Regions from separate parts of the Streptomyces sp. NPDC006624 genome, predicted to be linked through region 4. Evidence: riboswitches for the same ligand, from Rfam matches in the RefSeq annotation. Region 4 holds a riboswitch; each other region holds the start of a gene.
What was found. Region 4 has a riboswitch for cobalamin ahead of ABZY20_RS00580 (prenyltransferase/squalene oxidase repeat-containing protein). Riboswitches for the same ligand answer to the same signal wherever they lie in the genome.
Positions count from the first base shown of each region.

Region 1: it holds a riboswitch for cobalamin, as region 4 does, so the genes downstream of both, ABZY20_RS08375 (energy-coupling factor ABC transporter permease) here and ABZY20_RS00580 (prenyltransferase/squalene oxidase repeat-containing protein) in region 4, are expected to answer to the same signal.
Region 2: it holds a riboswitch for cobalamin, as region 4 does, so the genes downstream of both, ABZY20_RS11010 ((2Fe-2S) ferredoxin domain-containing protein) here and ABZY20_RS00580 (prenyltransferase/squalene oxidase repeat-containing protein) in region 4, are expected to answer to the same signal.
Region 3: it holds a riboswitch for cobalamin, as region 4 does, so the genes downstream of both, ABZY20_RS36860 (ABC transporter substrate-binding protein) here and ABZY20_RS00580 (prenyltransferase/squalene oxidase repeat-containing protein) in region 4, are expected to answer to the same signal.

Region 1 covers NZ_JBEXOM010000003.1:442,279-447,989, reverse strand. The annotation lists gene ABZY20_RS08385 (MFS transporter) at 1-642, shown strand, start outside; gene ABZY20_RS08380 (serine/threonine-protein kinase) at 871-2,274, shown strand; cobalamin riboswitch at 2,353-2,538, shown strand; gene ABZY20_RS08375 (energy-coupling factor ABC transporter permease) at 2,568-3,269, shown strand; gene ABZY20_RS08370 (energy-coupling factor ABC transporter substrate-binding protein) at 3,266-3,634, shown strand; gene cbiQ (cobalt ECF transporter T component CbiQ) at 3,641-4,390, shown strand; gene ABZY20_RS08360 (ATP-binding cassette domain-containing protein) at 4,387-5,241, shown strand; gene ABZY20_RS08355 (alpha/beta hydrolase) at 5,530-5,711, shown strand, end outside.
Region 2 covers NZ_JBEXOM010000005.1:39,555-45,265, reverse strand. The annotation lists gene ABZY20_RS11020 (APC family permease) at 1-1,359, shown strand, start outside; gene ABZY20_RS11015 (universal stress protein) at 1,365-1,784, shown strand; gene ABZY20_RS11010 ((2Fe-2S) ferredoxin domain-containing protein) at 1,779-2,150, opposite strand; cobalamin riboswitch at 2,214-2,341, opposite strand; gene ABZY20_RS11005 (IucA/IucC family protein) at 2,367-3,884, opposite strand; gene ABZY20_RS11000 (IucA/IucC family siderophore biosynthesis protein) at 4,024-5,517, shown strand; gene ABZY20_RS10995 (VWA domain-containing protein) at 5,603-5,711, shown strand, end outside.
Region 3 covers NZ_JBEXOM010000042.1:5,727-11,437, reverse strand. The annotation lists gene ABZY20_RS36870 (ABC transporter ATP-binding protein) at 1-54, opposite strand, end outside; gene ABZY20_RS36865 (iron chelate uptake ABC transporter family permease subunit) at 51-1,043, opposite strand; gene ABZY20_RS36860 (ABC transporter substrate-binding protein) at 1,115-2,131, opposite strand; cobalamin riboswitch at 2,202-2,392, opposite strand; gene ABZY20_RS36855 (CoA-binding protein) at 2,490-2,897, shown strand; gene ABZY20_RS36850 (4-hydroxybenzoate 3-monooxygenase) at 2,956-4,179, shown strand; gene ABZY20_RS36845 (metalloregulator ArsR/SmtB family transcription factor) at 4,191-4,550, opposite strand; gene ABZY20_RS36840 (cation diffusion facilitator family transporter) at 4,614-5,690, shown strand; gene ABZY20_RS36835 (YbaK/EbsC family protein) at 5,711-5,711, opposite strand, start outside.
Region 4 covers NZ_JBEXOM010000001.1:122,873-128,583, reverse strand. The annotation lists gene ABZY20_RS00610 (glycosyltransferase family 4 protein) at 1-45, opposite strand, end outside; gene ABZY20_RS00605 (TetR family transcriptional regulator) at 257-919, shown strand; gene ABZY20_RS00600 (hypothetical protein) at 1,395-1,949, opposite strand; gene ABZY20_RS00595 (DUF5753 domain-containing protein) at 2,177-3,082, shown strand; gene ABZY20_RS00590 (SAM-dependent methyltransferase) at 3,087-3,902, opposite strand; gene ABZY20_RS00585 (hypothetical protein) at 3,939-4,118, opposite strand; cobalamin riboswitch at 4,211-4,349, shown strand; gene ABZY20_RS00580 (prenyltransferase/squalene oxidase repeat-containing protein) at 4,462-5,676, shown strand; gene ABZY20_RS00575 (SCO2322 family protein) at 5,673-5,711, shown strand, end outside.

The DNA.
Region 1 (5,711 bases), on a different contig from region 4:
CACATCCCGGGCCGGGTCCGGGCCGGGCGCCGGGGCGGGGCGCGGGCGCTGCTGCGCAACCGCCGCTTCCTGGCCCTGTGCTGCGCGTACGGCACGTACCTGCTGGCCTACAACCAGCTCTACCTGGCCCTGCCCGGCGAGGTGCAGCGCGCGGCGGGCTCCCAGGCGCCGCTGTCCTGGCTGTTCGCGCTGTCCTCGGCACTGGTGGTGTGCGCCCAGCTGCCCGTGACCCGCTGGGCGGGCGAGCGGCTCGGCCTGCGCCGCTCCATGACGGCCGGACTGCTACTGATCGCGGCGGGGTTCGCGGTGGTGGCCGCGGCCCGTCCCGCCGGCTGGACGGGCAGCGCCGGGCTGCTGCCGGCCGCGGGCTTCGTCGTGCTGCTGACCGTCGGGCAGATGCTCGTCGTGCCCGCCGCCCGCGCGTGGGTGCCCGACCTCGCCGAGGAGGGGCGGATCGGGCTGTACACGGGCGCGCTGTCCTCGGTGTCCGGCCTGATCGTCCTCGCGGGCAGCGCGGCCACCGGCTCCCTGCTCGACCCGGGGCTGCCGGCCGCGGTGCCGTGGCTGGTCCTGGCGGCCGTACCGGCGCTGGCGGTGGCGCTGCTGCCACGCGCGCAGAAGGAGACGGCAACGGCGGCCTAGCCACGCCCCGGCCGGGGAGGCGCGGCGCCGGACGCGCCCCGGCACCCCCGCGACCTGCGAGGCCTTCGCTCCGGGATGTCCCGGAGCGTACGGTTCGGGACATCGGTCGGGACAGGAGCGGTCATCCGGCGCCAGTATCCTGGGTCGGCTGCGGCACCCCCACCAATCCCCGTGCGACCACGGAGAGTTCGGGCTGCGGCGAGTTCCCCGAGCATGAGACGAGGACGTGTGCTGCTAGCGGGCCGCTACCGGCTGGACGAGGAGATCGGGCGCGGTGGAATGGGAGAGGTGTGGCGTGCGTACGACGAGACGCTCGCCCGAGCGGTGGCGGTCAAGCTGCTGCTGCCCCAGGACACCGACGCCACGGCGGCTTCCCGCTTCCGTCTGGAAGCCCAGACCGCCGGAAGTCTCAACCACCCGAACGTCGTCGGTGTGCTGGACTTCGGCGAGTACGACAACCGGCTGTACCTGGTGATGGAGCTGGTCGAGGGCGACAGCCTCGCCCGGGTGCTGACCACCTCCGGGGCGCTTCCCGCCGAGCGGGTGGCGGTGCTGGCCGCCCAGGCGGCCGCGGGGCTCGCCGCCGCGCACGCGCGCGGCATCGTCCACCGTGACGTCAAACCGGCGAACCTGCTGCTGGACGCCCACGGCACCCTGAAGATCGGTGACTTCGGCATCGCGCGGTTCCTCGACGACCCCGGAGCGGCCCTCACCGCGACCGGGCAGATCGTCGGCACGGGCCTCTACCTGGCGCCGGAGCGTGCCCTGGGCAAGCCCGCGGGCCCCGCCTCCGACATGTACTCCCTGGGGTGCGTGCTCTACCAGTTGCTCAGCGGCCGGCCACCGTTCGACGCCGACAGCGCCGTGGCGCTGCTCCACCAGCACCTCGACTCCGCCCCCGTGCCGCCGCGCGAGCTGGGAGTCGCCCAGCTGCCGCCGGCCTTCGAGAACTACCTGCTCGGGCTGCTCGCCAAGCAGCCCGAGGACCGGCCCACGGCCCAGCAGGCCGCCGAGTGGTTCGCGGGCGGCGCCTGGCGGGGTCTGCCCGAGCCGCTGCCGGAGGCCACGGCCCCGGTCCGCTCCCCCGGGCCGGCCACGTACGCGCCCGGCGAGACGAGCAATCCGGTCACCTACGCGCTGCCCACCGGGCCGCGTACGGCGCGGGGCGGGCGGGGCCGCCGCTCGGCGCCGCGCGGCGGCCCCGGCAACCGGCCGCGGGTGGCCGCCGGCGCCGGCGCGGCGGCGCTCTTCCTCGCCGCGATGTTCCTCGGCATGCTGTGGTTCTCACCGGACGACACCTCGACGGAGGGCACGGAACCCGACCCGTCCCCGTCCGCGAGCGGCCCCGCCGCGCCCGCGGCCGAACAGGGCGCCGAGAGTGCCGAGTCCGCCGGGCCCGTCACCTCCGGCCCCGGCGGCGCCGCGGCGCCCGAGGCCGGCACAGTGGCCGATGTCACCCCGTCCCCCGCGGCACCCGCACCACCGGCCTCCGCCGCCCCGGCGTCCGCCCCCGCGACCCCGGCGCAGGAGACGGCCGGCAGCCCTCAGGAGCAGGCGGACGCACCGCAACCCCCGCAGGATCAGCGGCCCGGGGGCCAGGGGGACGGCGAGGACGACGAGGGTGACGACTGAGCGCGCTTGCGCCGGTGTGCGAGCGGACGCCCCCTCACGCGCCCCCTGGGGCGGCTTGTCATCGCCCTTACCCCGGCCTTATTGTCACCAGGCCTTGGTGAACGGGAAATCCGGTGTGATGCCGGTGCGGCCCTCGCCACTGTGAATCGGGAAGTCCGGCTCCAGCCCTCACGGGCAGCCACTGGGTCCTCGTGACCCGGGAAGGCGGAGTTCGGGCGGTGGTACCCGTCAGCCAGGAGACCGGCCAAGGCGCGTCAACCATCCACGAGGTGCTGGAGAGGGTCTGCTGAGCCATGCACATTGCCGAGGGTTTCCTGCCTCCGGCGCACGCGGTCGCCTGGGGCGCCGCGTCGGCGCCGTTCGTCGTCCACGGGGTCCGGTCACTCACCCGTGAAGTCCGCGAGCACCCCGAGAGCACTCTGCTCCTCGGTGCCTCCGGCGCCTTCACGTTCGTCCTGTCCGCGCTGAAACTGCCGTCCGTGACCGGCAGTTGCTCCCACCCCACCGGAACCGGCCTGGGGGCGATCCTGTTCCGGCCGCCCGTCATGGCGGTGCTCGGCACCATCACGCTGCTCTTCCAGGCGCTGCTGCTCGCGCACGGCGGGCTCACCACGCTCGGCGCCAACGTCTTCTCCATGGCGATCGTCGGGCCCTGGGCCGGGTACGCGGTCTACAAGCTGCTCCGGCGCTACGACGTGCCGTTGATGGCGGCCGTGTTCTGCGGGGCGTTCGTCGCCGACCTGTCCACCTACTGCGTCACCAGCGTGCAGCTGGCGCTCGCCTTCCCCGACCCGGGCAGCGGGTTCTGGGGCGCGCTCGGGAAGTTCGGGTCCATCTTCGCCGTCACCCAGATCCCGCTCGCGGTGAGCGAGGGTCTGCTGACGGTGCTCGTGATGCGGCTGCTGGTGCAGTCCAGCAAGGGCGAACTGACCCGGCTGGGCGTCCTCGTCGCCGGCAAGCGGTCCCGTACGGAGACCGAGGCGGTGGCCCGATGAAGCGGAACACGAAGATCAACCTGGTGCTGCTGTTCGTCGTGGCCGCGCTCGCCGTGCTGCCGCTGGCGCTCGGACTCGGCGACCACAAGAAGGAACCGTTCACGGGCGCCGACGGCGAGGCCGAGGCGGCGATCACCGAGATCGAGCCGGACTACGAGCCGTGGTTCTCACCGCTGTACGAGCCGCCGTCCGGGGAGATCGAGTCGGCGCTGTTCTCCCTGCAGGCGGCCCTCGGCACCGGTTTCCTCGCCTACTACTTCGGGCTGCACCGGGGACGGCGGCAGGGCGAGCAGCGGGCGCTGGAGCGGCACACCGGGAGCGTGCCCGCGGACGCCGGCGGTCCGTCCGCCGCCGGGCAGGACTGAGCGCGCGTGCTGCCGATCGACGCGGCGGCGCACAGCAGCCGCTGGCGCCGCCGCCACCCCGTGGACAAGGCCGTGCTCGGACTCGGCCTCACCCTGCTGGCGATCTCGCTGCCGCCCTGGCCGGGCGCGGCCCTGGTGCTCCTGACGGCGCTGGTCCTGCTGCTGGGGCCGGCCGGGGTGCCCGGGCGGCGGCTGTGGCGTGCCTACCGGGTGCCGCTGGGCTTCTGCGTGACCGGTGCGGTCACGCTGCTCGTCCAGGTCGGCGGGCCGGGGGGTTTCGTCTCCCTCGCCCCCGACGGGCCGGTCCGGGCCGGGGAGTTGCTGCTGCGCACCTCGGCGGCGTCCCTCGGCGTGCTGCTGTTCGCCTTCACCACGCCCATGTCCGACCTGCTGCCGCGTCTGGTGCGGGCCGGAGTACCCGCGCCGGTCGTCGACGTGGCGCTCGTGACGTACCGGATGAGCTTCCTGCTGCTGGACTCCGTGCGGCGTATCCGGGAAGCGCAGGCCGCCCGGCTCGGTCACACCGGCCGGGCCGCGGAGTGGCGTTCCCTGGCCGGGCTCGGCGCCACCGCGTTCGTCCGGGCCTTCGACCGGGCGGCGCGCCTGCAGTCGGGGCTCGCCGGGCGCGGCTACGACGGCACCCTGCGGGTCCTGGTGCCCGAGGCCCGGGTCTCCGCCCGCTTCACCGCCGCCAGCGGGGCGCTGCTCGCCGCGCTGGCCGCCCTCACCCTCGTCCTGGAAAGGCCGCCGGCATGAGCGAGCCCGCCCTCGTCGCCCTGCGGGGCGCCTCCTTCGCCTACGAGGACGGCCCGGCCGTGCTCAGCGGCCTCGACTTCGACGTCCGCGAGGGGCGCGCGCTCGCGCTGCTCGGCCGCAACGGCAGCGGCAAGACCACGCTGATGCGGCTGCTCAGCGGCGGGCTGAAACCGCACCAGGGCCGGCTGACGGTCGCCGGGCAGCCGGTGACGTACGACCGCAAGGGCCTGACGCGGCTGCGCACGACCGTCCAGCTGGTGGTGCAGGACCCCGACGACCAGCTGTTCGCGGCGTCCGTCGAGCAGGACGTGTCGTTCGGGCCGCTCAACCTCGGTCTGGACGACGCGCAGGTCAGGGCCCGGGTGGCCGAGGCGCTCGCCGCCCTCGACATCACCGCCCTGGCCGGCCGGCCCACCCACCTGCTCTCCTACGGCCAGCGCAAACGCACCGCCATCGCGGGCGCCGTCGCCATGCGGCCGCGCGTACTCATCCTCGACGAACCGACCGCCGGACTCGACCCCGACGGCCAGGAACGGCTGCTCACCACGCTCGACGGGCTGCGCGCGGGCGGCACCACCGTGGTCATGGCCACCCACGACGTCGACCTGGCCCTGGGCTGGGCGGACGACGCGGCGCTGCTCACCCCGTCCGGCGTCCGCACCGGCCCCGCGTCCACGGTCCTGGCCCGCACCGACCTGCTCCACGAGGCCGGACTGCGACTGCCGTGGGGCGCGGCGGCGGCGGAACTCCTGCGCGTGCAGGGGCTGTTGCCGGTTGAGGAGCCGGGACCGCGCACGCCGGAGGAGCTGCTGGCCGTGGCGGCGGACCGGCTCGGCACACCGGGAAGCTGACGCCGCTCGCACGCCCCCCGGCCGCGCCGGCGCCGGGGGTCGTGTGACCCGGACCGGTGGTAGCACCTCGACGATCCCCGGCGCCCGCCGACCGGGCGCCCGTCGTCGCCGGGCCCGCGCCCGGGTGGCACGCCCCGGCCCGCCTCGGCGGGCCGGGCCCGCGCCTTCCCGTGTACCTGGGCTGAGCGCGGCCGCGCGGAGGACGGCGGTGCCCGGAGGCCGGGCGGCGGGACCGTGCGGTGCCGCCCGCCGTCGTGGGGTGCCCGGCGAGGTGGGAGCATGGTCGGTATGGACATCCGCCGCAGGAACAACGTGCAGCTCGCCGGCCCCGACGGCGCGCCGGTGCTGGTCCTGGCGCACGGGTTCGGCTGCGACCAGAACATGTGGCGGCTGGTGGTGCCCGCCCTGGCGGAGCGGTACCGCGTGGTGCTCTTCGACTACGTCGGCTGCGGCGGCTCGGACCTGTCCGC
Region 2 (5,711 bases), on a different contig from region 4:
GTCGTGGCCCTGGTCGGCGTCTACGCCCCCGGGGTCATGCTCGCGTCGTTCGTGCCGATGCTGCTGATCGCCTCGGCGTTCTACCACCTCAACAGGGCCGACCAGGACTGCGGTACGACCTTCTCGTGGGTCACCCGGGCCATGGGGCCGTGGGCGGGCTGGCTCGGCGGCTGGGCCATCACGATGACCGGGGTCCTGGTGGTCGGGTCGCTGGCGGACGTCGCGGTGACCTTCTTCCTGCTCTCCGCCGGACTGGACGGGTGGGCCGCGAACGACGCGGTGCGCCAGGTGCTGACGGTGCTGCTCATCCTGGTGATGACGGCCGTCTGCGTGATCGGCACCGAGGTGTCGGCCCGGGTGCAGGACGTCCTCATCCTGGCGCAGGTCGCCTGCCTGCTGGCCTTCGCCGTGGTGGCCCTGTACCGCGTCTACGCCGGCACCGGCACGCTCGGCCCGACCGAGCCGAGGCTCGCGTGGCTGGACCCGTTCGGTGCCGGCGGGGCGCCCCTGACCTCGTCCCTGCTGCTGGGCGTGTTCATCTACTGGGGCTGGGAGTCGGCGGTCAACCTCACCGAGGAGACCGAGGACTCCGCCACCGCGCCCGGCATGGCGGCCGTGTGGTCGACGGTGCTGCTGCTGGTGACCTACGTGGCGGTCGCCTACGCGGTCGTGGCCTACGCCGGGACGGACTACCTGGCGGAGAACGCGGCGGAGGAGGAGTTCCTCTTCGCGCAGCTCGCGAAGGAGGCGATGGGCGACTGGGACTGGGTCGTGCTGCTGGCGGTCTCGACCTCCGCGCTGGCCTCCACCCAGACGACGATCATCCCCGCGTCGCGCACGGCGCTGTCCATGGCGCGCCGGCACGCGCTGCCCGGCCGCTTCGGCCACATCCACCCGCGCTTCCGCACCCCCGACGTGAGCACCTGGTGGGTCGCCGGCATCGCCGTCGCCTGGTACCTCACGCTGTACAACCTCAGCGAGAACGCCCTCTTCGACTCCCTCACCGCGCTGTCCCTGCTGATCGCGTTCTACTACGCGCTCACGGGGATCGCCTGCGCGGTGTACTACCGCCGCGAACTGACCAGCGGCGTCCGGAACTTCCTGCTGATCGGCCTCGGCCCGCTGGCCGGTGCCGGGCTGCTGGCATGGCTGCTGGCGGAGTCCGTGGCGGACATGGCCGACCCGGACAACTCCTACAGCGGAGTCTCCTGGCTGGGGGTCGGTCCACCGCTCGTCATGGGCCTCGCCGTCTTCCTCACGGGCGTGGTGCTGATGGTGGTGCGGCGCCTGCGGGCCCCCGCGTTCTGGTCGGAACGGCCCGGAGTGGTCGACCCCCGCCTCGTTCCCCGCAAGGAGTGATGAAGATGTCGGTCGTCCTCGGCTACGACGAGTCCCCCGGCGCCCGGCGCGCCCTGCGCGTCGCCATCGAGGTGGCGGCCGCGTACGGCGAACCGCTGGTGATCGTCCACGGCGGCGCCGCCCCCGGTGTGCCGGGAGAGGAGCACGGCGCCCGGCACGAGGCCGTGCGCGAGGCCGGGAACGCCGCGCTCGCCCACGCGGTCCGGGTCGCCGGCGAGGCCGGTGTGCCCACCGTCGCCGAACTCGTCGACGAGCCGCCCGCCCGGGCCCTGACCGACGCGGCGGCACGCCACGGGGGCAGGGTCATCGTCGTGGGCACATGGGGCGAGAGCCCGGTGCGCCCGGCGCCGCCCGGCTCGACGCCGCACGAGCTGCTGCGCCTGTCGAGGGTGCCGGTGCTGTGCGTGCCGGCGGCCGGGTCATGAGCCGTCGGTGCCGCGCCTCGCGAGAGGGGTGAAGACGTAGAGGCCCAGAATCTCCGGCAGGGGCGCCACGCCGGGGCCTCCGGCCCGGACCCAGGAGACGACGTCCTCCGTCGCCTCCCGGTCGTTGACCTGCCCCAGCCACACCGGCCGGCCACCGGCGGCCCGGCCCGCGGCGGACGGCTGGACGACGACGACGTTGGCCTGGTCGCAGACGTCGAGGCAGTCGGTGACCCGCACCGGCGCCGCCGCGCGCAGGCGTTCGGTCTGGGCGGCGTGGTCGACGCCGGTGACCTTGGGGCTGCCGCAGCAGCAGTCCCGGCAGACGACGACGCGGCACGGAAGCGCTCCGGACGGTGTCGCGGACATGGCCGCACCTTCCCTCTCCCCGGGGAGATCCGCCCCGGTGGTTCGTCGAGGAGGCGACCGCGTGAGTCTCCTGGCTCTCGGGTCGACGCCGCTCCCGGCCTTCCCACCCCTGTGCGGGCAGTGGCCTGTTCGGGACCGGCTCGCCGATCACAGTGGCGGGACCGCGCCGGATTCACACCGGCTTCCTCGTTCCGCCGTCGCCCTGTTCGGCGGCCATCATTCCATGAGCGGGTTGGGCAGCGGCAGGTAGCGGGCGTCGGCGCCGTCCGCGCCCGTCCAGCGCAGCAGCAGGTTCGTCTTGGCGGGGAGAGTGGGCGAGGTGAGCAGGGCGCCGGTCTCCGGCAGGTCGTGGCGGGCGAGGGCGCGGCGGGCGGCGGGCCAGGGGTCGAACCCGCCGTGGCGTTCGGCGAGGGCGCCGGCGATCTCGGTGAGGTGGTTGACGACCAGGCAGTACACGAGCCGCTCCCAGCCGGCCGCGCGTCCCACGTCCCGCAGCAGCTTCACGCCCTCGGCGTCCCGGTACAGCACCTGTACCGGCATGCCGTCGGCGTCCACGGCGACCAGGGTGTTCTGCAGGTGCGCCTCGACGACGACGCCGTGCGCGAAGGCCGCCAGGGCCGGGGGCACCGCCCGGGCGAGGTAGGCCTGCCACCAGGCGTCCGGGTCGGTGACGCGGTCGAGCGGGTTGCCGTCGAAGCCCTCGACGAGACCGGCGGCCAGCAGCGGGGTCGCGCCGGGCAGCAGACGGCCGCCGAAGCCGTCGCGGACGAGGACGGCCAGGGCCTCGAAGGCGAAGCCGGCGGTGCGGTAGCCGCGGTCGCTGAGCCAGGCCGGGGGTCCGTCGAACCCTTCGAGGGCGGCGCACACGGCGGCGTCCGTGCGGCGCAGGGCCAGCAGGTCGTGACGCCAGAGCCGGCGGATGTCGTTGGTGATGCGCACGTCCAGGCTGAACTTCAGAAAGAGGTCGTGTCCGGGCGTGCGGACGGTGCGGATCGCCGCCGTCGGCCAGGTGCCGGGGGCGGTCGTGCCGAGCCGGATCAGCCGGCCGTCCGCGAAGGCGGCGCCGAGCTCCCCGGCGGCCAGTTCCAATTGCCAGGGGTGGGCCGGGAGCAGCCGGTAGCCGGGCGGGGCGGTGCCGAGGGCGTCGAGCGGGGAGGTGTCGCCCTCCTCGACGACGGTGTCCTCGCGCAGCCCGAGCAGGGTGAGCGGGAAGCGGGCGTGGGCCTCGGGCGCGTACGGCAGCCAGTCCGCCGCGGGGCCGCCGCCGCGGGCCTTGGGGGCCGGGTGGTGGGTGTGGCCGGTGAGCAGGCACTGCTCGGAGCGCGCGTAGAGGCCGTCGGGCGGGGTGGCGCCGGCGCGGGCGTCGAGCAGCGCGGCGACGGCGTCCCGGCTGTCGGTCATCTCGGCGGGCAGTTCGTGGTTGGACAGCCCGGTGTGCCGGCGCAGTTCCTCGGCGACGAGCTCGACCAGCGCGGTGTGGTCGAGCCGCTGCCAGCCGCCGGGCAGCCGGACCTCCGGATCAGCGGGCCGTCGCGTCCCGCGGACCCGGAGCAGGCGGCCGGTGCCGGGCAGGTGGTGGATGCGGTGGCCGCCCGTCTCCCGCACCGGCCGGGCGACCTCCCGCAGCAGGCAGTTCAGCAGCGGCACGGCGGCGTACGCGTCCGCGGGAGCGACGGCGGCCGGGGGTTCGCCTGGGCCGGGTTCGCCGCGTCCGGAGCCGGCGGGCGGGGGCATGAGGTCCACGCGATCCACTTTTCCCTGCGTTCCTGTGTTCCTGTGGTCCCGGATTCCCGGACTGCCGGGCGGAGATGATCAGTATGTCGGTCGTCGTCGTCCCGCAGTGACGCCCTATTCGTACCCGAGGAGCCCGCCCGTGCACCGTCCCCCCAGCGCCGAGGCCGAGGTCGCCGACGAGCTGGCCGTCGTACGGCCCGCCCTGCTGCCGCGGTACGAGGCCGCACTGCCCGGCGCCCGGGCGGCCGTGCTGTCGCGGCTGTGGCGCGGTCTCGCCCACGATCCGCTGCCCTGGGTGACCCGCCGCGAGCAGGGCGGGGACGGCCTGACCCTGCACCTGCGGGACGGCCGGCGGCTGCACGGCCCGCGGCCGGATCCGTACGCGACCGGCGCCTACGTCACCGTCGTACGGCTCGATGAGACGGACTACGACGATCCGGCCCGGCTCGTGACCGGTCTCGCCGTACCCCACTCCGCGTCCTTCGCCGGTGAACTCGGGCACAGCGTCGCCTCGCTGGCCCTGTCGCGGGCGGGACAGGAGGGCGTGCGGGACACCTGGCCGGACCGCGACTGGGAGTGGGAGCAGCGGGTCGTCGACGGGCATCCGTTCCACCCGACGTGCCGGTCACGGCCCGGTTTCTCGGTGGCCGAGCAGCTCGCCTACGGGCCCGAGCACCGGCCGCTCGTGGAGCTGGGGCTGGTGCCGGTGCGGGCGCGGGAGTGCCTGGTGACGGGCGAGTGGCCCGCTGCCCTTCGGGACGGGCGGCACCTGGTGCTGCCGGTGCATCCGTGGCAGGCGGCGCACGTGCTGAAGCGCTCGTGCGAGGAGCGGCGCGTCGCCCATCCGCTGATGTCGCTGCGGACCCTCGCCCTGCCCGGCGGACCGCATGTGAAGACCTCGCTCAGCGCCCGGCTGACGTCCTCGGTGCGGGACATCTCGCTGCCGTCGGTCGCCGCGTCCGCGCTGCTGTCGGACTTCGCCGCGGTGCCCGCGGCGCGCGCGGACGGTCTGCTGCACGTCACCCGCACCCTGGGCGCGGCGGCGGCCGGTTCCCCCGACTTCGCGGCCGTGCTGCGGCAGTCGCCCCAGGAGTACGCGGGCGGCGGCGAGCGGGTGCTGCCGGTGGCGGCGCTGGCGACCACCGGGCTGCCGGGCTCCCCCGGGTGGCTGGCCGGCTTCGCGCGTCTCACCCTGGCCGTGGGCCTGCGGCTGCTGGAGCTGGGGGTGGCGCTGGAGGCGCACGGCCAGAACCTCCTGGTGGTGCTGTCGGCGGCGGGCGAGCCGGTGCGGCTGGTCTACCGCGATCTGGCCGACATCCGGGTCAGCCCGGCCCGCCTGGCCCGCCACGGCATCGCGGTGCCCGAGCTGCCCGCCCGCATGGTGACGGACGACGAGGACGCCCTGCGCCGCAAGCTGTTCGGCTCGCTCGTGGCCGGGGCCCTGGCCGGGGCGGCCGGATCGGGCGGGGCACTCGCGGCGGCGCTGCAGACGGCCGTACGGGACCTGCCGCCCTCCCCCGACCTCACCGCGCTGCGCACCGAGCCGCTGCCCGCGAAGGCGCTGACGCTGATGCGGCTCTCGCCGCACACGCCCGGGGACCAGTGGGCGCGGCTGCCCAACCCCCTGTGCTGAAGCGACGGTTCGCGCGCCGGGCGCCCGGCGCCTTGCCCCCGGTCACGTTTTGGAGCCGGGTGCCGGCACTCCATAGGATCCGGCGATGATCACAAGAACACGGCTGGCGGCAGGGGTCTGTGCCCTGCTCGCCGCGTTGACGGCCGGGATCGCCTTCCCGGCCGGAGCGGCCGCCGGCGAACCCACGGGCCAGG
Region 3 (5,711 bases), on a different contig from region 4:
GACCCGGTCGGCCCGCAGCCCGTCCCCGCCCGCGGCCGCCCCCGCCCCGCTCACCGCACCCTCCGCGTCCGGTACAGCACCGCCACGAAGGCCGGCACCCCGATCAGCGACGTCATGACGCCCACCGGGATCTCCTGCGGTTCCAGGGCCGTCCGGGCGAGGGTGTCCACCCACACCAGGAACACCGCGCCGGCCAGGGCCGTGACCGGCAGCAGCCGGGCGTGGCCGGGACCGGCCAGGGCCCGGGCGGCGTGCGGCAGGACCAGCCCCACGAAGCCGATCGCCCCGGCGGAGCTGACCAGCGCGGCCGTGAGCAGCGCGGTGACGCACAGCAGCACCAGGCGGGTGCGGGCCACCGCCACCCCGAGCGCGGCGGCCGCGTCCTGCCCGAAGGCGAAGGCGTCGAGGGTACGGGCGTACGCCAGGCACACCACCAGCGCCACGGCCAGCACGGCCAGGCACAGCCACACGTCGGTCCAGCCCGCGCCGCCGAGCGAGCCGAGGAGCCAGAACAGCACGCCCCGGGTGGTCTCGGCGTCGGCGGAGGTCATCACGACGAAGGAGGTGAGCGCGGAGAAGAGCTGCATGGCGGCGACCCCGGCGAGGACCACCCGGTCGGTGGTGCCCCCGAGGGTGTGGCTGAGCAGCAGCACCAGGGCGAAGGACACGAGGGCCCCCGCGAACGCGCCCGCGGACACCGGTAAGGCCCCGCCTCCGACGCCCAGCACCACCACGACGACGGCGCCGGTGGAGGCGCCCGAGGACACCCCGAGCACGAACGGATCGGCGAGCGGATTGCGCAGCAGGGACTGCATCACCGCCCCGCACACGGCGAGCCCGGCCCCGCACACGGCCGCGAGCAGCGTGCGCGGCAGCCGCAACTGCCAGACGATGCCGTCCCGGATCGGCGTCAGCTCCGAGCCGCCGAGGCCGAGGTGCGCGGCGACGACGGACCACACGTCGGCGACCCGGATGTCGGCGGGGCCGATGGTGATGGCCACCGCGACGGAGGCGGCGAGGGCGACGGCCCCGGCCGTGCCCAGAGCGAGCCCGGCCCCGCGCCGGGTGCGCGCCCCGGCCGCTTCCTCATCCGCCGCGGTCAGCTCCCGGGCGGTCACTTCACCAGCCCGAACTCGCGCAGTCCGGCGGCGACTTCCTCCACGCCCTCGACCGTGCGGATGGTCGGGTTCATGGCCTGCCCGCTGAGCAGCACGTACCGCTTGTGCCGGACCGCGTCCATGGTGCGGGTGACCCGGTTGGACTCCAGGAAGGCGATCTTCTTCGCGGCCGACTCGGCGGTCTGCGACCTGCGGGTCAGGTCGCCGATGACGAGGACGTCCGGGTCGCGGTCGGCGACCGTCTCCCAGTTGATCTGCGGCCACTCGTCGTGGGTGTCGTCGAAGACGTTCCGCGCGCCGACGGCCCGGGTGATGATGCCGGGCGCTCCGCAGCAGCCCGCCATGTAGGGCGACTCGGAGTTGGCGAACCAGTACAGGAGGGTGACGTCGGAGGCGTCCAGGCCGGCGGTGGCCTTCCGCATGCGCTGCCGGAGCGAGGCGACGAGTTCCTCTCCGCGCTGTTCCACCCCGAACACGGTGGCCAGGTCGCGTACTTCGCCGTAGACGGTGTCGATGCCGAGGGCCTCGGCGCGGGAGCCGTCGCCGCCCGTGGAGTTGTCCTTGCCGGCGCAGTCGGACGGGGAGACGTAGGTGGGGACGCCGAGCTTGTCGAACTGCTCGCGGGTGGCGACGCCGCCCTTGCCGAGGGTGGAGACGAATGAGGCGGCGACGAAGTCGGGCTCCTCGTCCAGGACCCGCTCGAAGGAGGGGTTGTCGTCGGCGATCCGCGGCACCTTCGCGTTGGCCTTCTCCAGCCCCTTCATCACGGGGTCGGTCCAGGTGGCCGTGCCCGCGAGGCGGTCGGCGAGGCCGAGGGAGAGCAGGATCTCGGTGGTGCCCTGGTTGAGGGAGACGGCGCGCCGGGGCGGGGCGGGCACGCGGACCTCGTGGCCGCAGTTGGCGAGGGTGGCGGTGGCCCCGGCGGCGGGGGCGGCGGTGCCGCCGCAGCCGGTCAGGAGCAGGGAGCCGGCCGTGAGCAGCACGGCGGCGCGGACGGGTCGGATGAGGGGCACGGGGAATTCGTCCTCAGGCGTCGAGGGCTCGGTCGCGGAGCCCGGTCGTACGGTGCTCCCCCGCCGCGCTCCGGCCGCGGGGGCCGCCAGCAGGTCTTCGGACTCGGGTTCGTCCGGTACGGGGCGCCTTCCCGGACGTCACACGAACCGTCCAGTGGCCGAGGCCCCGCCCGTCCCCCTCACCGCTGCGCGTCAGTTCCGGATTCCCACCGGATTCCCTGACCCACGTACATGGGTTCGACTGGCCTCGGCAAGCTATCACGGAGGGGTTCCGGGGAATCACCGCGCGCCGTGCGGGGTTGTCCGGACGACCGCTTTGTGGCGGACGGCGATTCCACGACTTTCCCAGGAGGTTCCGGTGTACGGCGACGAGGCAACGGTCCGCAGGATCCTCACCGAGCTGGGCGACACCTGGGCGGTGGTGGGCCTGTCGTCGAACCGGCAGCGCGCGGCGTACGGCGTCGCGGCCGTACTCCAGCGCTTCGGCAAGCGGGTCGTGCCCGTGCACCCGAAGGCGGAGACGGTGCACGGCGAGCAGGGGTACGCGAGCCTCGCGGACATCCCCTTCGACGTGGACGTCGTGGACGTGTTCGTGAACAGCGACCTGGCCGGTGCGGTCGCCGACGAGGCCGTCGCCAAGGGCGCGAAGGGACTCTGGTTCCAGCTCGGCGTCGTCGACGAGGCGGCGTACGAGCGGGCCCGCGCGGCCGGCCTGGAGATGGTGATGGACCGCTGCCCGGCGATCGAGATCCCCCGGCTCCCGTAGCGCCGCGCCCGGTAGCCGGCACCGCCCGCGCACGCGCCGCCGCCTCCATAATGAGCGCATGACCCGTGCCTCCGCGTCCGCGAACTCCGGTGCCCCGCAGCGTTTCCCGGTCGTCGTCGTGGGCGCCGGCCCCGCCGGTCTGACGGTCGGCAACATCCTGCGGGCGGCCTCGGTGGACTGCCTGGTGCTGGAGACGGAGACCCGGGAGTTCATCGAGCGGCGGCCCCGCGCCGGGGTCATCGAGGAGTGGGCCGTGCGCGGCCTGGAGAAGCGGGGCCTGGCCCGGAACCTGCTGGACCGCGCGGAGCTGCACTCCGCGTGCGAGTTCCGCTTCGACGGGGAGCGCTACCGGTTCGCGTACGGCGAGCTGACGGGCAGCCACCACTTCGTCTACCCGCAGCCGTTGCTGGTGACGGACCTGGTGCGCGAGTACGCCGACGTACGCGGCGGCGACATCCGCTTCGGGGTCCGGGACGTGCGGCTCCACGACCTGGACACCGACCGGCCGTCCGTGTCGTACCGCTGCCCCGGCACGGGTGAACGGCAGGTCGTGGAGTGCGACTTCGTCGCGGGCTGTGACGGGGCGCGCGGGGTGACCCGGGCCTCCCTGCCGCCGGAGCGGGCGCGCATCGCGCGGCACGACTACGGCATCGGCTGGCTGGCCCTGCTCGCGGAGGCGCCGCCGTCCGCCGACTGCGTGCTGTTCGGCTGCCATGCGCGCGGCTTCGCCGGGCAGATGCCCCGCAGCCCGCAGGTGACCCGCTACTACCTGCAGTGCCCGCCGGGAGACGACCCGGAGAACTGGCCGCACGAACGGGTCTGGGCCGAGCTGCGGGAACGGCTCGGGGCGGCCGGGGCGGCGCCGCTGACGGAGGGTCGGCTGATCGAGAAGCGCGTGCTGGACATGCACGACTACGTGGTCGAGCCGATGGTGCACGGCAGGCTCTTCCTCGCCGGTGACGCCGCCCACCTGGTCGCGCCGATCGCCGCCAAGGGCATGAACCTCGCCCTGCACGACGCCTTCCTGCTCGGCGACGCCCTGGCCGCCCACCTGACCACGGGTGACGACGGCGGCCTCGCCGGCTACGCGCAGGCGTGCCTGCGGCGGGTGTGGGACTACCAGGAGTTCTCGCAGTGGCTGTCCGAGGTGTACCACGGCACGGCGGCGGGCGACCCGTTCCGCGCGGGCACCGCGCAGGCCCGGCTGCGGCGCCTGTTCACGTCGCGCACGGCGGCCGCCGCCTTCGCCGAGCAGTACCTGGGGACGGCGGCGCGCTACTGAGCCCGCCCTGCTCAGTCGTGCGGGGGACGGTCGCTGAGCCGGTGGTCGGCCACGTTCAGCGCCTCGTCCAGGAGCCGGCGCAGATGGCCGTCGCGCAGTGAGTAGACCACCCTGCGGCCGTCCCTGCGGGTGTCCACCAGGCCCGCGAGGCGCAGCCGCGCCAGGTGCTGGCTGACGGCCGGCCGCGCCGCCCCGCAGGCCTCCGTCAGCGTCGTGACGTCGGCCTCTCCCCCGGTCAGCGCGTGCAGCAGGGCGAGCCGCGTCCGGTCCCCGAGCAGGGCGAGCAGCTCGGCGGCGAGCGCGAACTGCTCCTCGCCGGGACTGCGCGGATGCGCATCGTGCGCAGATGACAGGTGCATGCGTGCGCTCATACGCACATAATGGCGCCACGGCGGGGGTACGTCCACTCCCGCGCACACCGGAAGGGGATCCCTGTGAGCGACCCGCACGAGCACACCCACCCCCACGGGCAGGAGCACAGGCACGGGCACGGGCAGGAGCACAGGCACGGGCACGCGGGCATGCGAGGGCTCCGCCACCGGATGGGCCACCTCCTCACCCCGCACTCCCACGAGACGGCCGACAAGGTCGACTCCGCCCTGGAGTCCTCGGCCCGCGGGATGCGGGCGCTGTGGGTCTCGCTCGCGGTGCTCGGCGTGACGGCGCTCGCGCAGGCGTTCGTGGTGGCCGCCTCCGGCTCGGTGGCGCTGCTCGGGGACACCGTCCACAACACCGCCGACGCGCTGACCGCGGTGCCGCTGGGCATCGCCTTCGTCCTGGGGCGCCGGGCGGCCACCCGCCGCTTCACCTACGGCTACGGGCGGGCCGAGGACCTGGCGGGTCTGGTGATCGTCCTGACGATCGCCGCCTCCGCCGCCTTCGCGGGATGGACGGCGCTCGACCGCCTCCTCGACCCGCGTCCCGTCGCGCACGTCCCCGCCGTGGCCGTGGCCGCGCTGGTGGGTTTCGCGGGCAACGAGTGGGTGGCCCGCTACCGCATCCGCGTCGGCCGCGCGATCGGTTCGGCGGCCTTGGTCGCCGACGGACTGCACGCCCGCACCGACGGGTTCACGTCCCTGGCCGTGCTGCTGGGCGCCGGTGGCTCGGCCCTCGGCCTGCACCTGGCCGACCCGGTCGTGGGCCTGGCGATCACGGCGGCGATCCTGCTGGTGCTGCGGGACGCCGCGCGCGAGGTGTTCCGGCGCGTGCTGGACGCCGTGGACCCGGACCTCGTGGACCGGGCGGAGCGGGCGCTGGCGGAGGTTCCGGGGGTGCGCGCGGTGGGCGAGCTGCGGCTGCGCTGGATCGGGCACCGGCTGCGCGCCGAGGTGGCGGTGGTGGTGGACGGCGACGTGACGGTGCGCGAGGCCCACCGCATCGCCGTCGACGCCGAGCACGCGCTGCTGCACGCCGTACCGCGGCTGACCGCGGCCCTGGTGCACGCCGACCCGGAGCCGGTGCCCGGGGAGGCCGATCCCCATCTGGCGCTGGCGCACCACACGGCGGCGTGAGGACCCGTCCGCGATCTTCGT
Region 4 (5,711 bases):
TGCGGGGTCCTCCGGAGCCCCGGCCTGACTGGCCTCAGCGGTCACCCTGGGCCCCCTTCTCCCTGCACTGTCCCGCGAGATTACGCCGGGACGCTAATCTAGAACAAGTTTCAGACTTGATCGTCCGGAGGCTCCGAATCTACCGGCAGGTAAGGGCGCTGTGACCAGTGGATCAGGTGATTCACGCCACGGCGGACGCCGTGCCATGCTGTCTGATCACCCGTCCTCACGGACGGTCACGGAACGGGACCGGACCATGTCCGCGGAAGCCGAGGTGCGCCAGGTGAACAAGCCGGCCAAGGCGGAGGCCAGAGCCGTCGCAGCCCCCGCCTCCCCTCCCCTGACGGAGCGGCAGGAGGCCCGTCGGCGCCGCATCCTGCACGCGAGCGCCCAACTGGCCGGCCGGGGCGGCTTCGACGCCGTCCAGATGCGCGAGGTCGCGGAGTCCTCCCAGGTCGCGCTCGGCACCCTGTACCGCTACTTCCCCTCCAAGATCCACCTGCTGGTCGCCACGATGCAGGACCAGCTGGAGCACATGCACGCCACGCTGCGGAAGAAGCCGCCGCAGGGCGACACGGCGGCCGAGCGGGTCGCCGAGACGCTGATGCGGGCCTTCCGCGCCCTGCAGCGCGAGCCGCACCTGGCCGACGCGATGGTCCGGGCCCTCACGTTCGCGGACCGCAGCGTGAGCCCGGAGGTGGACCAGGTGTCGCGGCAGACGACGGCGATCATCCTGGACGCGATGGGCCGGCAGGACCCGACCCCGGAGCAGCTCTCGGCGGTCCGGGTCATCGAGCACACCTGGCACTCGGCCCTGATCACCTGGCTGTCGGGACGCGCCTCCATCGCCCAGGTCAAGATCGACGTGGAGACGGTCTGCCGTCTGATCGATCTGACGGCGCCGGACGGACGCGGGTGACCGGATCCGGGTGAACGAACCCGGGTGACCTGACGCGAATCAGAGAGACGACCTCGCGAAGGCGACGGCGACGGCGCGCAAAAGGCGACGGCACGAAGGCGACCGCACAGAGACGACCTACGAGACGGGTTCCCTTCGCCGGCATGGTCCGGATCAGGTTATGGGGGTCGCCTTCCAGCCGCCGGACCTCTCGGTCCGCCGTCCTTCCGGCCTCTCAGCCCTACCGTCGCAGTCGGCACCAGCGGAAGCCGAAGCCTCCTGCCGGAGTCGGCCACTCCGGTCGGACTCCCTCACTCGTCCCGTAGGCCTACTTCCAGGGTAGAACCCTCGGCCGGGAACGGAACCCCCGAAACCATGATTTTTCGGTTGCCGGGACGCCCGACCCGGGCCACATTCCCCGGCCGGCCGCACTCCCGGCCGGCCACACTCCCGGCCACGTCACATACGTGGCCGTCCGGGGCCGGGGGGGGACCGCTCACTGGCGCGACAGGAGGCCCGACGGGACCGTCGCGTCCCTGGCCTTGTCCCCCGCGGGGAGCTGACCGGCGTAACCGGCCTCGGTCCACACGAACTTCTTGAACTGCTCCGGCGTGAGCGCTCCCCGCCACGGGACGCCGTCCGGGCAGAACACCGAGACGCAGCCGGAGCAGTAGTGCGCCGGCCGCCACAGGCTCTCCGCGCGCGGGGCGCCCGCCTCGGCCGCGGCCTTCTCCCGCCCGTCGCCGCGCACGACCACGAAGGTGCCGACGAGGCACAGCAGAGCCAGCGCCGCGCCGCCGGCCAGGTACAGCGGGTCGCCCTGCCGCAGGCCCGCGTAGCCGAGGGCGATGCCCAGGCCGGTCAGCACCACGCCCTCCGCGAAGTGCAGGCAGCCGTCGCCGGCCTTGTCCGGTCCCGGCGCCAGCCGTCCGTACAGGTCGTCCCGCATCGCGCCCTTGCCGGTCCGCGCGAGCTCGACGGGCCGGGTCTCCACCCCGCCGCAGCCCGGGCACACCACCCCCGCCGGCCCTCCGGCCCCCTCGGAATCCACGGCGGCGACCCTATCGGCGCCCTGCCGGGCACGTGATCGGCGCCCTGCCGGGCACGTGCGCGGCGGCGGTCCGCCGACAGGCACCGTCCCGCGTCCTCACGCATCCCTCACCGTGCCTCCGGCGGACCCACACCCGCAGACGAACGCGCTTGCTGCACAAGGCACTTGACGCCGACAAGCGCCCCCTAGGATGGTCGGACGCAACGCTCGCACCGGGAGAGACGCCCATGGGCACCGAAGAGACCGCATTCCTCGCGACGGGCAGCGGTGTCCTGGACGGCCGGTCCGCCGGGCCCCTGGTGCCGCGACTGGTACTGGGCGCGCGGCTGCGGCGGCTGCGTGAGGAGCGGGGCATCGACCGCGTGGACGCGGGACACGTCATCCGCTCCTCCTCGTCCAAGATCAGCCGCATGGAGGCCGGGCGCCACGGGTTCAAACTCCGGGACGTCGCCGACCTGCTCACCCTCTACGGCGTCACGGACCAGGCCGAACGGGCCACCCTGCTGGCGCTGGCCGAGCAGGCCAACGCCCCCGCCTGGTGGCGGTACTACAGCGACGTGGTGCCCGCCTGGATGCAGACCTTCCTCGCGGCGGAGCAGGCGGCCAGCGTCGTCCGCTGCTACCAGGTCCAGCGCGTGCCCGGACTGCTCCAGACGCCCGACTACGCCCGCGCCTCCCTGCGGGTGAGCCACCCCGACGCGAGCCCGGCGGAGATCGAGCGGCGGGTCGCGCTGCGGATGACCCGCCAGCGCATCCTGCACCGGCAGCCGGCGACCCGGGTGTGGGCGGTGCTCGACGAGACGGCGCTGCGCCGCCCGGTGGGCGGGATCCGTGTGATGCGCGCCCAGTTGCGGCATCTCATCGAGCTGTGCCGGCTGCCGCAGGTCACGGTGCAGATCCTGCCGTTCCGCAGCGGCGGGCACGCGGCCGAGGGCGGTCCGGTCACCATCCTGCGCCTGCCGGGCGGGCACCTGCCCGACATGGTCTACCTGGAGAAGCTGACCTGCGCCCTCTACCCCGACAAGCCCGCCGAGATCGAGCGCTACTGGGACGCGATGAACCGGCTGGTGGTCGAAGCCGAGTCGCCCGACGAGACTCCGACCATCCTGCACCGCGTCCTGCAGGAGACCTGACGGCTCAGCCCTTGCGGGCGACCCCGCCGTACTGGTGCACCTCGGCCGGCAGCCCCAGCGCCTCCGCGTCCGGGCGCCAGCGCGAGCAGGACGTCACCCCGGGCTCGAGCAGCTCCAGGCCGTCGAAGTAGCGGGCGATCTGCTCCGGGCTGCGCAGGATGTACGGGATCGAACCGCCGTCGTTGTACTGGGCGATGGCCCGGACGTAGTCCTCGCTGGTGTCGGTGGAGTCGTACTGCACGAGGAAGCTGCCGGGGGGCAGGGCGTCCACCAGCGCGCGGACGATCGAGCGCGCCTCGTCATGGTCCTCGATGTGGCCGAGGATGCCCATGAGCATGAGGGCGACGGGCTTGCCGAAGTCCAGGGTCCTGCCGGCCTCGCGGACGATGGTGGCCGGTTCGCGCAGGTCGGCGTCGACGTAGTTGGTGACGCCCTCCGGGGTGCTGGTGAGCAGGGCGCGGGCGTGGGCCAGCACGAGCGGGTCGTTGTCGACGTAGACGATCCGGCTCTCGGGGGCCACCCTCTGGGCGATCTGGTGGGTGTTGTCCACGTTGGGCAGGCCGGTGCCGATGTCCAGGAACTGGCGGATGCCCTCCTCCTCGGCCAGGTGGCGCACCGCCCGGGCGAGGAAGTAGCGGGCGGCGCGGGCTCCGGTCTCGATCCCGGGGAAGACCGAGCGGAACGCGTCACCGGCCACCCGGTCGACCTCGTAGTTGTCCTTGCCGCCGAGCCAGTAGTTCCAGATCCGGGCCGAGTGCGGCACCGAGGTGTCGATCTTGGGGAACGGCTCGCGCTCGGGGTGGTGCACCTGATCGGTCATGGACGCTCCTGGAGACGGCGGTCGGGACGGCCCACGTTAGCCGGTCCGCCCGGATACGACGATCAACTCCTGTGTGGTGCGCAGGAGTTCGACTTCCTGCCGGCTCACCGCCGGGTTGCGGGCCTGCCGCGGGAAGGGCTCGTCCAGGGCGGGCCCGACGAAGGGCGCGGTCCCGGCGAGGGCTGGGCCGGGCACGGTGCGGGCACGGCCGGGCACGGTGCGGGCGGTGCGGGCCCCCACCCCGGAGCGGGGCCCGCCCCAGGCGCCGCCCCCCCCCGCTCCCCCCACGCCCCTCGGCCGGATTTTGACGTGCGGGTACAGTAGGCGCGTCGTCATCACACCCGTACGGGGGAAAGCCGGTGCAATTCCGGCGCTGACCCGCAACCGTGAACCGCACCCGCCGAGGGGCGGTGAGCCGGATCGCCCCGCACGGTTCGTGACCGGCTCACGTGCCCGGCAGGTCCGCCGGTGCACGGCACCGTCGAGGTATACGGAGCCGAGCCGCCCGGGGGTGCCCCGTGCTGCCCGGCTCCCCCACAGGGAGAGGCACCCGCCGATCATGAACGTCCGCAGCAGCGCCGCGGCCCTGGCCGCCGTCGCCGTGATCGGCGCCGCCGCACCGGCCGCCGCCGATCCGTCCCCGTCGCCGTCCCGGGCCCTGCCCTCGGCCCTCTACGGCTCGACCGACCCGCAGTACGACGGCGTGTGGCGGCAGTCGCTCGCGCTGCTGGCGCAGGACACGGTGGGGGTGAGGCCGGCGGAGAAGTCCGTGCGGTGGCTGGTGCGCCAGCAGTGCGCGGACGGCGGGTTCGCCGCCTACCGCGCCGACCCGGCCGCCGCGTGCGACGCGAAGACGATGCCCGACACCAACGCCACCTCCGCCGCGGTGCAGGCCCTCGCCGCGCTCGGCGGCCACGACGACGTCACCGCCAAGGCCGTCGGCTGGCTGAAGTCCGTCCAGAACGACGACGGCGGCTGGGGCTACGCGCCCGGCGGCGCCAGCGACACGAACTCCACGTCGATCGTCGTCGGCGCCCTCGCCGCCGCGGGCGAGAAGCCGGACCGGGTCGAGAAGGACGGCAGGTCGCCCTTCGACGCCCTGCTGAAGCTCGCGCTGCCCTGCGACGGGGACGGCGGCGGCGCGTTCGCGTTCCAGCCGGACAAGAAGGGCGAGCTCACGGCCAACGCGGACGCCACGGCCGCCGGTGTGCTGGGCGCGCTGGGCCGGGGCATGGTGGTCGAGCCGGGCGGGAAGTCCGGCGCCACCTGCGCGAAGCCGGGCACGCCGGAGCAGGCGGCGGGCAACGGGGCGGCGTACCTCAGCGCCGCGCTCGCCGAGGAGGACGACCACCTGATGTCCGCCCTGGCCGGGGCCGAGCCCCAGCCGGACTTCGGCAACACCGCCGACGCGGTCGTCGCGCTCGCGGCGCACGGCGCCACCGCGCAGGCGGAGAAGTCCGTGCGGTGGCTGGAGAAGAACGCCGCGGACTGGGCCGCCCGCAGCGGTCCCGCCGCCTACGCCCAGCTGATCTTCGCCGCCCACGCGACCGGCACGGACCCCCGCGACTTCGGCGGCGCGGACCTCGTGAAGCGGCTGAACGGGACGGGCCCGGCCCCGCAGGCCGCCGCAGCGGACACGGCGGAGGCGAAGAAGGACGACGAGAAGGACTCGGGCTCCCCGTTCGGCGTGTGGTGGTACGTCGGCGTCTGCCTCGTCGCGGGCGTCGGCATCGGGTTCCTGTTCAGCGGCCGCAGGAAGCAGCAGCAACTGTGATCCGCCGGGCCGTTCTCCTGCTCCTGGCCTCGCTC